2 regions of the Marinilactibacillus sp. 15R genome follow, and region 1 is predicted to be linked to the other one. Evidence: riboswitches for the same ligand, from Rfam matches in the RefSeq annotation. Region 1 holds a riboswitch; the other holds the start of a gene.
What was found. Region 1 has a riboswitch for nickel and cobalt ahead of BKP56_RS03715 (hydroxymethylglutaryl-CoA reductase, degradative). Riboswitches for the same ligand answer to the same signal wherever they lie in the genome.

Region 1 (4,730 bases):
AGAAATCCATAAAATAATCTTCTAGAGTAAATTTAATTTCTGAAATAAAATTAACGTTTACCTCACTTAATTCAGCAAAAAGATGTTGCATCTTTTCATCGGTTAAATTCAACTTCACCTGATTTTGATTCGGTCTTTCGATTGTAATAACAAGTTCGGTATTCGCCAAAAACTTTTGGTAATCATTAAAACTAGCAAACTCAATTTTAAACGCTTTGTTGGTGCTTTGCTTCAATTGCTTTGCTTCAATCGTTGAAACAACCACACCGTCTTTAATAATGGCAATACGATCACAAGTTGCATCTACTTCACTAAAGATGTGACTAGATAAGAGAATAGTTTTTCCTTCCGCTTTTTCATTTAAGATGAATTGAATAAATCGTTCCTGCATGATAGGATCTAATCCGGAAGTTGGTTCATCTAATATCAAAACATTAGGATTGTGCATAAAAGCAGTAACGACCGCTAGCTTTCTTTTTGTTCCGAGACTCATCTCTTTAATTTCTTCCGATGTATCCAATTCAAATATTTCTTTGAGCTCCTCTGTCCTTGTCATATCGGTCATTTGTCTTTCTTCTGCCATAAACTCAATGAATTGATCCCCAGACATGCCCTTTGGAAATGCCAGTTCACCAGGCAAATAACCGACGTCATGCTTAATAATAGCTGCTGATTTCCAGCTGTCTTTCCCATTAATATATAATTCGCCTTCTTGAGCTTTAGTAAATCCCATTAAATGACGAATCGTTGTCGTTTTTCCAGCACCATTAGGACCCAGGAAGCCAAAAACTTCTCCTTCTTCGATTTTAAAAGAAACATCAAATATTCCTCGCCCGTGACCATAATCTTTGGTCACATGTTTAACTTCTATCACAGGCATTCTTTTCCCTCTTTCGTTTTAAAATATAAAGGTAAAATAATTAACAACTGTTTCTTTATTTACATTTGTTATATTTAAAATTATACTTGAATGGAAAGTAAGGACAAGGAACAGATTTTTGCATCTGATAATTAAGTAACACTTTGAAACAACATGTTTATTAACTATGAAGGAGATAACACCATTATGGAAAAACTAGATTTAAGAGTCCACAAAACCTATAAGTCACTTATTGAAAATTTTGAGGAATTATTACAAGAAAAGAAGTTTGAAAAAATATCTGTGAAGGAAATATGTGATGCGGCTATGATTCGACGTCCAACCTTTTATAAGCATTTCTTAGATAAATATGATTTCTTGACCTTCTTTATTAAATATAAAATGGACATAATCTTTGATTACGCGTTTGAAAACATAAATGATAAGAAAGACAACTTTTTTATTTTAGTTTTCGAACAATTGCTTAATCAGCCTGACAATGTGTTATACCTTATCTTCAGTCTTCAATTGAATGCAGATATCATCATAGAATTAGAAGGCGTTCAAGAGTACGGGCAGAACATGCTAAAAAACCATGTTCATTCAGGCAACACAGATAGTAGCACAGCCATAGAAGCTGATTACAAAGGTCAAATTATTATGGGAATCACGATTCAATCAGTCTATTGGTACAAAAAGAATCAAGACAAAACCAGCCAAGAAGATGTTATTAAGTTTTACAAAAAAACTTTAGAAAATATTTTTATTTAAATGTCTATTGCCAAATTTTATTGATTTCCTAAGGGTATTTTTTGATAATTAATACTTAAGTATCCTAGTAAACCAAAATGACTATACATTTTTTTGTAAATGGTTATTCTTCTTTATAAATCTAAATAATGATAGCTTTGGGTTGTATATTTCTTGGAAGAGACTATCCATTGTGATCTGAACAAGCTGTAAATATATAAAACTCATGCAGCTGTGCTACGATTTTTATGGCAGCAAAATGTAACATTCAAAGGGTATTTCTGTGGGACAATTAATTCCGTTTTATAGGTGTCCTTTCTTTATTATTTACTGAAGGAAATCTAACAACATATTTGGCTTAACAAAAAAAACCGTAATTATCAGTATTTTCTGATAATTACGGTTTTTTTATCAGTGAAGGCACTCTAACTTGCCCCACTCTCTAATGTATGGTCCCTACTGGGCTCGAACCAGCGACCCCTACCTTGTCGAGGTAGTGCTCTCCCAACTGAGCTAAGGAACCTTAACACTTTTACTATTATCCTTATTTTTCTAAGCGTTGTCAAGTCGATTCAGGTTTTAGCTTCCTTTTTTCATTCTAGTCCTTCATAATATAGTTAGGAATACCAAGAGAGGAAATCAGGAATGAATACAGAATATTTAGCTAAGTTTTATAAAAAAACATACACAGAAAAAATCGATGCTCTGGTTAAAGCAGAATTATTAACCGAATTACAAGCTGACAACTTAAAAAACGAAGGTGGTGATTTAGGCCAAGACATCGGTGAGCATATGATCGAGAATTATATCGGAAATTATTCTTTACCATTGGGTGTGGCGATGAATTTTCTAATTGATAATCAAGAGACAGTGGTGCCGATGGCTATTGAAGAACCCTCTGTCATTGCGGCAGCAAGTTTCGCTGCCAAAATCATTGGATCTGCTGGCGGATTTACCACAGTAGTCTCTGAACGGATGATGATTGGACAAGTAACCTTAAAAGACGTCGCTGACCCTTCAACTGCTATCAAAAAAATTAAAAATTCCAGGCAAGAAATTCTGGACCAGGCAAACGAAGCCCATCCTTCCATAGTAAAACGTGGTGGTGGTGCTAAGGACCTTTCTGTTCGTCTTCTAGAATCAGATACATCTGAAAATATCCCATCCTTTTTGGTGGTCCATTTACACATTGATACGCAAGAAGCAATGGGTGCCAATATTGTGAATACCATGATGGAAGGCATCGCTCCTTACATCGAAGAGTTAACTGGTGGAACAGCATTATTGCGTATTTTATCTAACTACGCCACCGAATGTACAGCAACTGCTACTTGTACAATCCCCAGTTACAAATTGAAGACTACAAATTTTTCAGGAGAAGAAGTACGCGATAGAATCGTAGAAGCTGCTCAAGTGGCATGGGTCGATCCTTACCGGGCGGTTACCCATAATAAAGGGATTATGAATGGTGTAGATGCCGTTGTTGTCGCAAGCGGAAATGATTGGCGGGCAATCGAAGCAGGCATTCATGCTTATGCAGCTCGTTCCGGTCAATATCGTGCGCTATCAAAGTGGCATACAAATGAAAAGGGAGATTTAGTTGGTACATTAACCTTACCTCTACCTATTGGAACAGTTGGCGGATCAATTAGTATTCACCCTGCCGCGAAACTTTCAAGAACCCTTTTACAAGAACCTGATGCAAAACGATTGGAAAGCATTCTAGTATCTGTAGGTTTAGCACAGAATTTCGCAGCTATCCGCGCGCTCGTCACTGACGGAATTCAAAAAGGACATATGGGATTACATGCCCGTTCACTGGCAATCAGTGCTGGTGCAAAAGGCGCACAAGTAGAGAAAATTGCAGAAGCTCTGAAAAAAGCGCCTCATATGAACCTGCAGACCGCAAAAGATTATTTAAGTAAACTTTAGACTTTTAATAAAAATCAACTTATTTTATTTTTTCAGATAGACTCAAAGCCTTCTCATAACGTATTAATTACTGTTATGGAAGGCTTTTTCTTATATATATAGTCAGGAGATAGACTTTATCCCTGCTCCTACTGAACTCATTATATTTTGAATATACGCTGCAGATTCACGCAGCATTTTTTCTTCTTCCTCATCTAAGATGATTTCTAGTTGCTTTTCAATTCCATTTCTGCCAATAATACATGGCATACTCAAAGTCACATTTCCATTATATCCATACTGTCCTCTTAGTGTAGTAGATACGGGATAAACACTTCTTTCGTCCAGCATAACGGCTTTAACTAGCGTGGTGACCGCTTGAGCAATTCCGGCATTTGTCCATCCTTTTCCGTTAAAAACATCATACGCTGCCTGAACTACTTGATTTTTTATACTAACTTGATCAATTTCAGCACTTTCAAAAAGATCCTTCCACTCACTCATTTTAAACCCCTGTATGTTAGCTCTACTCAATACGGGAAAAGCTGTCATTCCATGCTCTCCCATCATATAAGCCGTTATACTTTTAGGATCAATATTGTACTTGTCCGCTAATATTCTTTTTAATCTAGCTGTATCCAGCATTGTTCCTGTTCCAAAAATTTTCCCAGCTGGATAATCAAATTCATTTTCTGCAATATGTACTATTGTATCTACAGGATTGGTAATAAAAATTAATACAGCATTATTTGTATGAGCAACAATATTTGCCATAATCTCTCTAATGATCTTCGCACTATTTTCAGCTAGCAAAGCCCGATCCGGCATTTTTTCCTCTTCAGATGGCACTATACTGGCACCAGCTGAAACAATAACAAGATCTGAATCTGCACAATCTTGATAAGTTCCAGAAAAGACTTTTGTATTCGGCATAAAAGTAAAAGGATTAGCATGCAGCTGATCTAACGCTTCACCTTTAGATATATTTTCATTGCTATCAATTAATGCAATTTCCGAAAACAGTCCTAATTTCACTATATCTGATAATACATAAGAACCAACATGACCAATACCAATTATTGTTAATTTTTGCTTATTCATATACCCGTCCTCCTATAAAACTTTATAGCTACTATACAGGATACAACTCCATAAACCAAGATTTTCTATGTTAAAAAACAATCAGACTCACTTGACCATCTGATTGTTT
Region 2 (4,730 bases), 1.2 Mb from region 1:
TGAATGAAATTAATTTTATCTTCTGGCATACAGTTTGCTTTATATTCCGAGATATTAACTTCTTCAGCAACCGTTTGGGCAACTTCTTCATTATCTCCTGTTATTAATCTTACTTTAACCCCTTCTTTTTGAAAGTCTTTGACTGCTTCAGCAGCCTCTGTTCGAACTTGATCAGCCAAAGCAAAGTAACCTAGAACCTTTTCATTTTTTCCAACATAAATTATGGTATGTCCTTTTTGATCCATGCTAAGATACTGATATTCATCTTCATAGTTTTTAAAAAGATTCTTTTTCCCAACTATAAGATCTCCTTTTACTAATCCTGAACCAGTAATTTCCTTAATACTTCCGTCATGGTCAATAGTCGATAAATCTAACGCTTTAAATGCAGTGGTAATCGCTTTAGCAATCGGATGGTTCGATTGTTGTTCCATGAACACAACCTCTTTTAAAAGTTCAGTTTCTAGTTGATAATCAGTTACTTTAAAGGTGCCATATGTTAGTGTGCCCGTTTTATCGCTATAAAGAATATCCATCATATTCAATGCTTCCATAGCTGTTCCACCCTTAAAAAGGATCCCATTTTTAGCGCCATTACTAATAGCACTGAGTGTAGCCGGAGTAGCTGCTGCTACTAATGCACACGGACTAGCAACTGTTAGTAAGACCATGCCTCTGTAAAAGGCTTCTTGAAAGTTGAAGTCACCAAATGTGTAAAGAGCCAATATAAAGATCGGGACAATGATCAATACAGCTGTAACGTATTTCGATTCGATTCTATCAATAATTTTGGATATCTTAGATGGTCTATTTTGTGCTTCTTCTACCATTCGTATAATATTAGAAAAAACGGTTTGATTGCTTAGTTTATTTACTTTTAAGTAAAAGACATCCCCTTCATTAATTGTTCCAGCTAAAGCTTCATTGTCTTTTTCTTTTTTAACCGGAATAGATTCCCCGGTTAATGCCGCTTCATTTATTAGAACACTCCGATCAAGTATGCCATCTATTGGAACTTGTTGACCTTTTGATACAATAATTCTATCTCCAATGGCCAAATCTTCAGTAGACACTTCTACCACTTCACCGTTTTCTTTTAAAAGTTGTGCAGTTCTTGGTGTTTGTGACATGAGTTCTGAAATAGTCTTCGTGGACTTTGCTGAAGCATAGGATTCTAACAATTCGGCACCAGCAAATATAAATAATAACATGGCGCCTTCTGATTCATAATTGATCAATACTGCTCCAAGAGCAGCTAATATCATCAATAAGTCTACATTTGGAGATCTTGTTTGGATTGTAACGGATACAGCATTTTTTGCAGCAAAATATCCTAAGAAACAGATCGAACTATAAAAAAAGTATTTACTCATTAAATCAGAGAATGGCATCATTGTGACGCCCAAAATAATAAAAAATGTACCTACAATAAAAACTGTCCTGCTTTCGTCTTTAATAAATAGTGAACCATTGTACAACTTCCTTCCTGCTTTTATTCTCATATTTTGACTAAAACCTCAGCTAAACTCTTGATTTCAATAAAAAAAAGACACACTGCAAGACAGAAAAACTGTCTCACAGTGTGTCTTTTTACACGCTGCTGCTACATGCTGTAGCCCGGCTGCATAAACTTTTAAAAAGCTTACCGCTTGTTCATTAAAACGTATCATACCTTAAAAATAAACGAATGATACATATTTGATTTTTGATATCCAAATTTTAACTGTTTATTGCGTATTGTCAACTATAAATATTCTTTCTAATGACAGTAACAGTAGAGCGTTAAATACCTATCAAATCCATTATTTACCTTAGTATTTGGTCAATCCATTATTCTCAATAACTTTCTGGTAAAAGTAAAAACTGTCTTTTCTGATTCGAGCAAGGTCTTTTAAGTCATGATCTTCTCTATTAACATAGATAAATCCATACCGTTTCTTAAATCCTTGATGGGAACTTAAAATATCAATTACCGCCCATGGACAATACCCTATCAGCTCAACACCATCAGCGATTGCATCATTACAGGCCGCAATATGATCTCTTAGATAATCAATTCGGTAGTCATCATGCACTTTTCCATCTTCAGTAAGGATATCTGATGTTCCCAATCCATTTTCTGTAATAATCAGAGGCAATCTATAGCGTTCATAATAGTCATTCAATACTAAGCGAAAGCCCATATAAAAGAGTAAATTTTATTTTTTCATATTGATCCTGAATAATTCATAGATCTAAATTCAAGCTTTTTTTTTTGAAGAAATTGCCCATTTTTAAATTAGGCAGATACTTCCTTCCAAAATAATGTGTTTTCGAACAGGATGCCTACGGAAGAAGGTCATAATAAAAAAATTTGTCTATTTAAGGGCAGACGAATCCCTTGAAAAAAATCGGTTTAAAAATTTGTGTGATAACTAGTCTAAATCCATTGTTTGGATCGCCGCAGGCGTTCAAAAACCTTATAAAATTCAGTTTGATACACATGATAGCTTGACAGTTTGAGATAGACCTGTCTCCCAGTTTGAACAAGTTTACCGGCTACTTTAAGCAATGTCAGCCGGATGGAATGGATCGTCATGCCCTGGTTCACTTTATCAAAACCAATGGTTTTTAAAAAATTGACGAGGTTGTATGCAAGGACACTGATCATCATTCTGACATGATTTTCTAAGAAACGCGGGCTATCTGTTTTATCGAAGTAAAAGCCACCTTTCGCTTCTTTGATGAAATTTTCCATTGTTCCACGCTTGCCGTAAAGAGAAAATATGACTTCAGGCGAGACGTTGTCGGATAGATTAGTCACAATAAACGCATGATGAAAAAGCAATTCTCCTCCTTCACGGACGGAACGTATACAGACACGACGGGGTTTCGACCAGGATTGTGCTTGATAAGGTAGTGAAAAATACTGCACTTCTCGCTTTTCCCATTCTTGATTGTCCCCGTAAAGAACAGAGTGTTCAGCTAACTGACTTAACCTCCGATTGCTCTTTAATCGGATAACGTACTGGCTTTCAGTTGCTTCACAAGACTCATACACCTCTGGTGTGGCGAAGCCGCTGTCCCCCCGAACCAATATCTCGGTATGAGGTAACGTGCTCTTGTATTGGTATAACAGCGGGGCGATAAAAGCTTTTACCCCTTTAGATGTGTACTGATTGCCTGAACGCAGTTCAGCTTTTAAGAAATCTCCGGTCAGTCCGTCAAAGGCAACTAATGGGTGATAGCCGTAGGTTTGATAATGGGCATTATAATCTGTTTGTTCTTGGCGTCCAAAGGTATCCGAATGTGTGGAATCGACATCAATGATTAACTCGGTATCATTGCGAATCAAACGCGCTTTATTAATCAGCGACTGATTTAATGCTTGGAGTTGATCGATGTTCTCCTCGGTGAAACGATCCAGAAACCGTGAGATTGACGATTGTGAGGCCAACTGCTTTTTACCGAGTACAGCTTGAAAGACTGGATCCTGTCTTAATAGATTAGCTGATGAGTCTGCCGAGTAACCAGCAATTAACTGCATAATAAGCTGTTCCAATATCGCTAAGTTATGATGGGTAAAATAAGCCCGATGATCTGTGATATGGAGCCATTGTTTAGCTAATTGTGAAAAGCCGAAGGTATTCATCAATTCTTTAACCAGGACTAACCCCGAATCACTTGATAGACGACCACCAGTATGTGAAATAGTGATATTTGAATTGAATTTAACTTGATTTTCGTGTAATCTAGTCATGAGAAGAACTCCTTTCTTATGGTTGGTTTCGTCACCTTTACCATAGCAGAATGGGGTTCTTTTTTCATCACTTAAGGGGTGAAAATAAAAAAGTAATTATCAGACTGCCGTTAGGCAGTTTCAGACGGTTTCAATTAAAAAGTATGAATTATTCAGGATTGATATATTTCTTATTTATCAAAACTGATCAATTTTAAAAATCATGCATAAATTAAAGGTGAAAACTATTGTCAGAAATGACAACAGCTTTCACCTTATAGTTAATCTTTAAATTCTATTATGGATTACTCAATAAAATTATTCTATTTCAAGAATTTCATATTCCTTTCTTGCTTCGTCAATAATGTTACGAATTTTTTTAGCGTTTTGGGTAATTTCTTCTGTAGTTCCTTTAGTGAGTAAGGATCCAAAACCACATATGTCTGTTCCGAGTTCAATCCAAATACTAAAATTTTCTAAATTAATACCACCACTTGCTAGTATTGGCATATCTGGAAATGGTGTTTTAAAAACTTGAGATAATTTACTACCGTAGAAATCGGATATTGGAAATGCTTTAATAAATGCTGCTCCATAACTTAATGCTTCTATTGCTTCTGTAAAAGTTGTACACCCAGGTGCGTAAGGAATTTGATATCGATTACAAATTTTTGCAACATCTTTATTGAAATTTGGAGCGATAATAAACTCTGCTCCACTCATGATCGCATGCCTCGCTGTTTCTGAATCGAGTACTGTACCTGCTCCTATACAAAGAGTTTCTCCAAAGCGTTCTTGTAACTGACTAATAATATCTCCTGCATTATTTAGTGTATAGCTAAGCTCCATTGCTGGTACGCCCCCATTTATACACCCCGTAGCTATTTCAGTTGCTCTTTCAATTGAATGCGTACGGACTATAGCAAGGGCACCTGTGTCGTGTAACCGCTTCGTGACTTCTGATTTTTTCATTTTTATACTCCTTCTTTTCCTATTCTATTTTCTCCAATTG

Region 2: another riboswitch for nickel and cobalt. It lies ahead of BKP56_RS11430 (heavy metal translocating P-type ATPase); the one in region 1 lies ahead of BKP56_RS03715 (hydroxymethylglutaryl-CoA reductase, degradative).

The regions. Positions count from the first base shown of each region.
Region 1 covers NZ_CP017761.1:753,341-758,070, reverse strand. Annotated here, with positions in the region: gene BKP56_RS03730 (ABC transporter ATP-binding protein) at 1-880, opposite strand, end outside; gene BKP56_RS03725 (TetR family transcriptional regulator) at 1,067-1,630, shown strand; NiCo riboswitch at 1,798-1,903, shown strand; tRNA gene BKP56_RS03720 (tRNA-Val) at 2,060-2,132, opposite strand; gene BKP56_RS03715 (hydroxymethylglutaryl-CoA reductase, degradative) at 2,255-3,541, shown strand; gene BKP56_RS03710 (L-lactate dehydrogenase) at 3,644-4,621, opposite strand.
Region 2 covers NZ_CP017761.1:2,321,160-2,325,889, forward strand. Annotated here, with positions in the region: partial or broken gene BKP56_RS11430 (heavy metal translocating P-type ATPase) at 1-1,471, opposite strand, end outside; NiCo riboswitch at 1,569-1,667, opposite strand; partial or broken gene BKP56_RS11435 (family 1 glycosylhydrolase) at 1,812-2,180, opposite strand; gene BKP56_RS11440 (IS1380 family transposase) at 2,420-3,739, opposite strand; gene BKP56_RS11445 (ketohydroxyglutarate aldolase) at 4,037-4,690, opposite strand; gene BKP56_RS11450 (SIS domain-containing protein) at 4,693-4,730, opposite strand, start outside.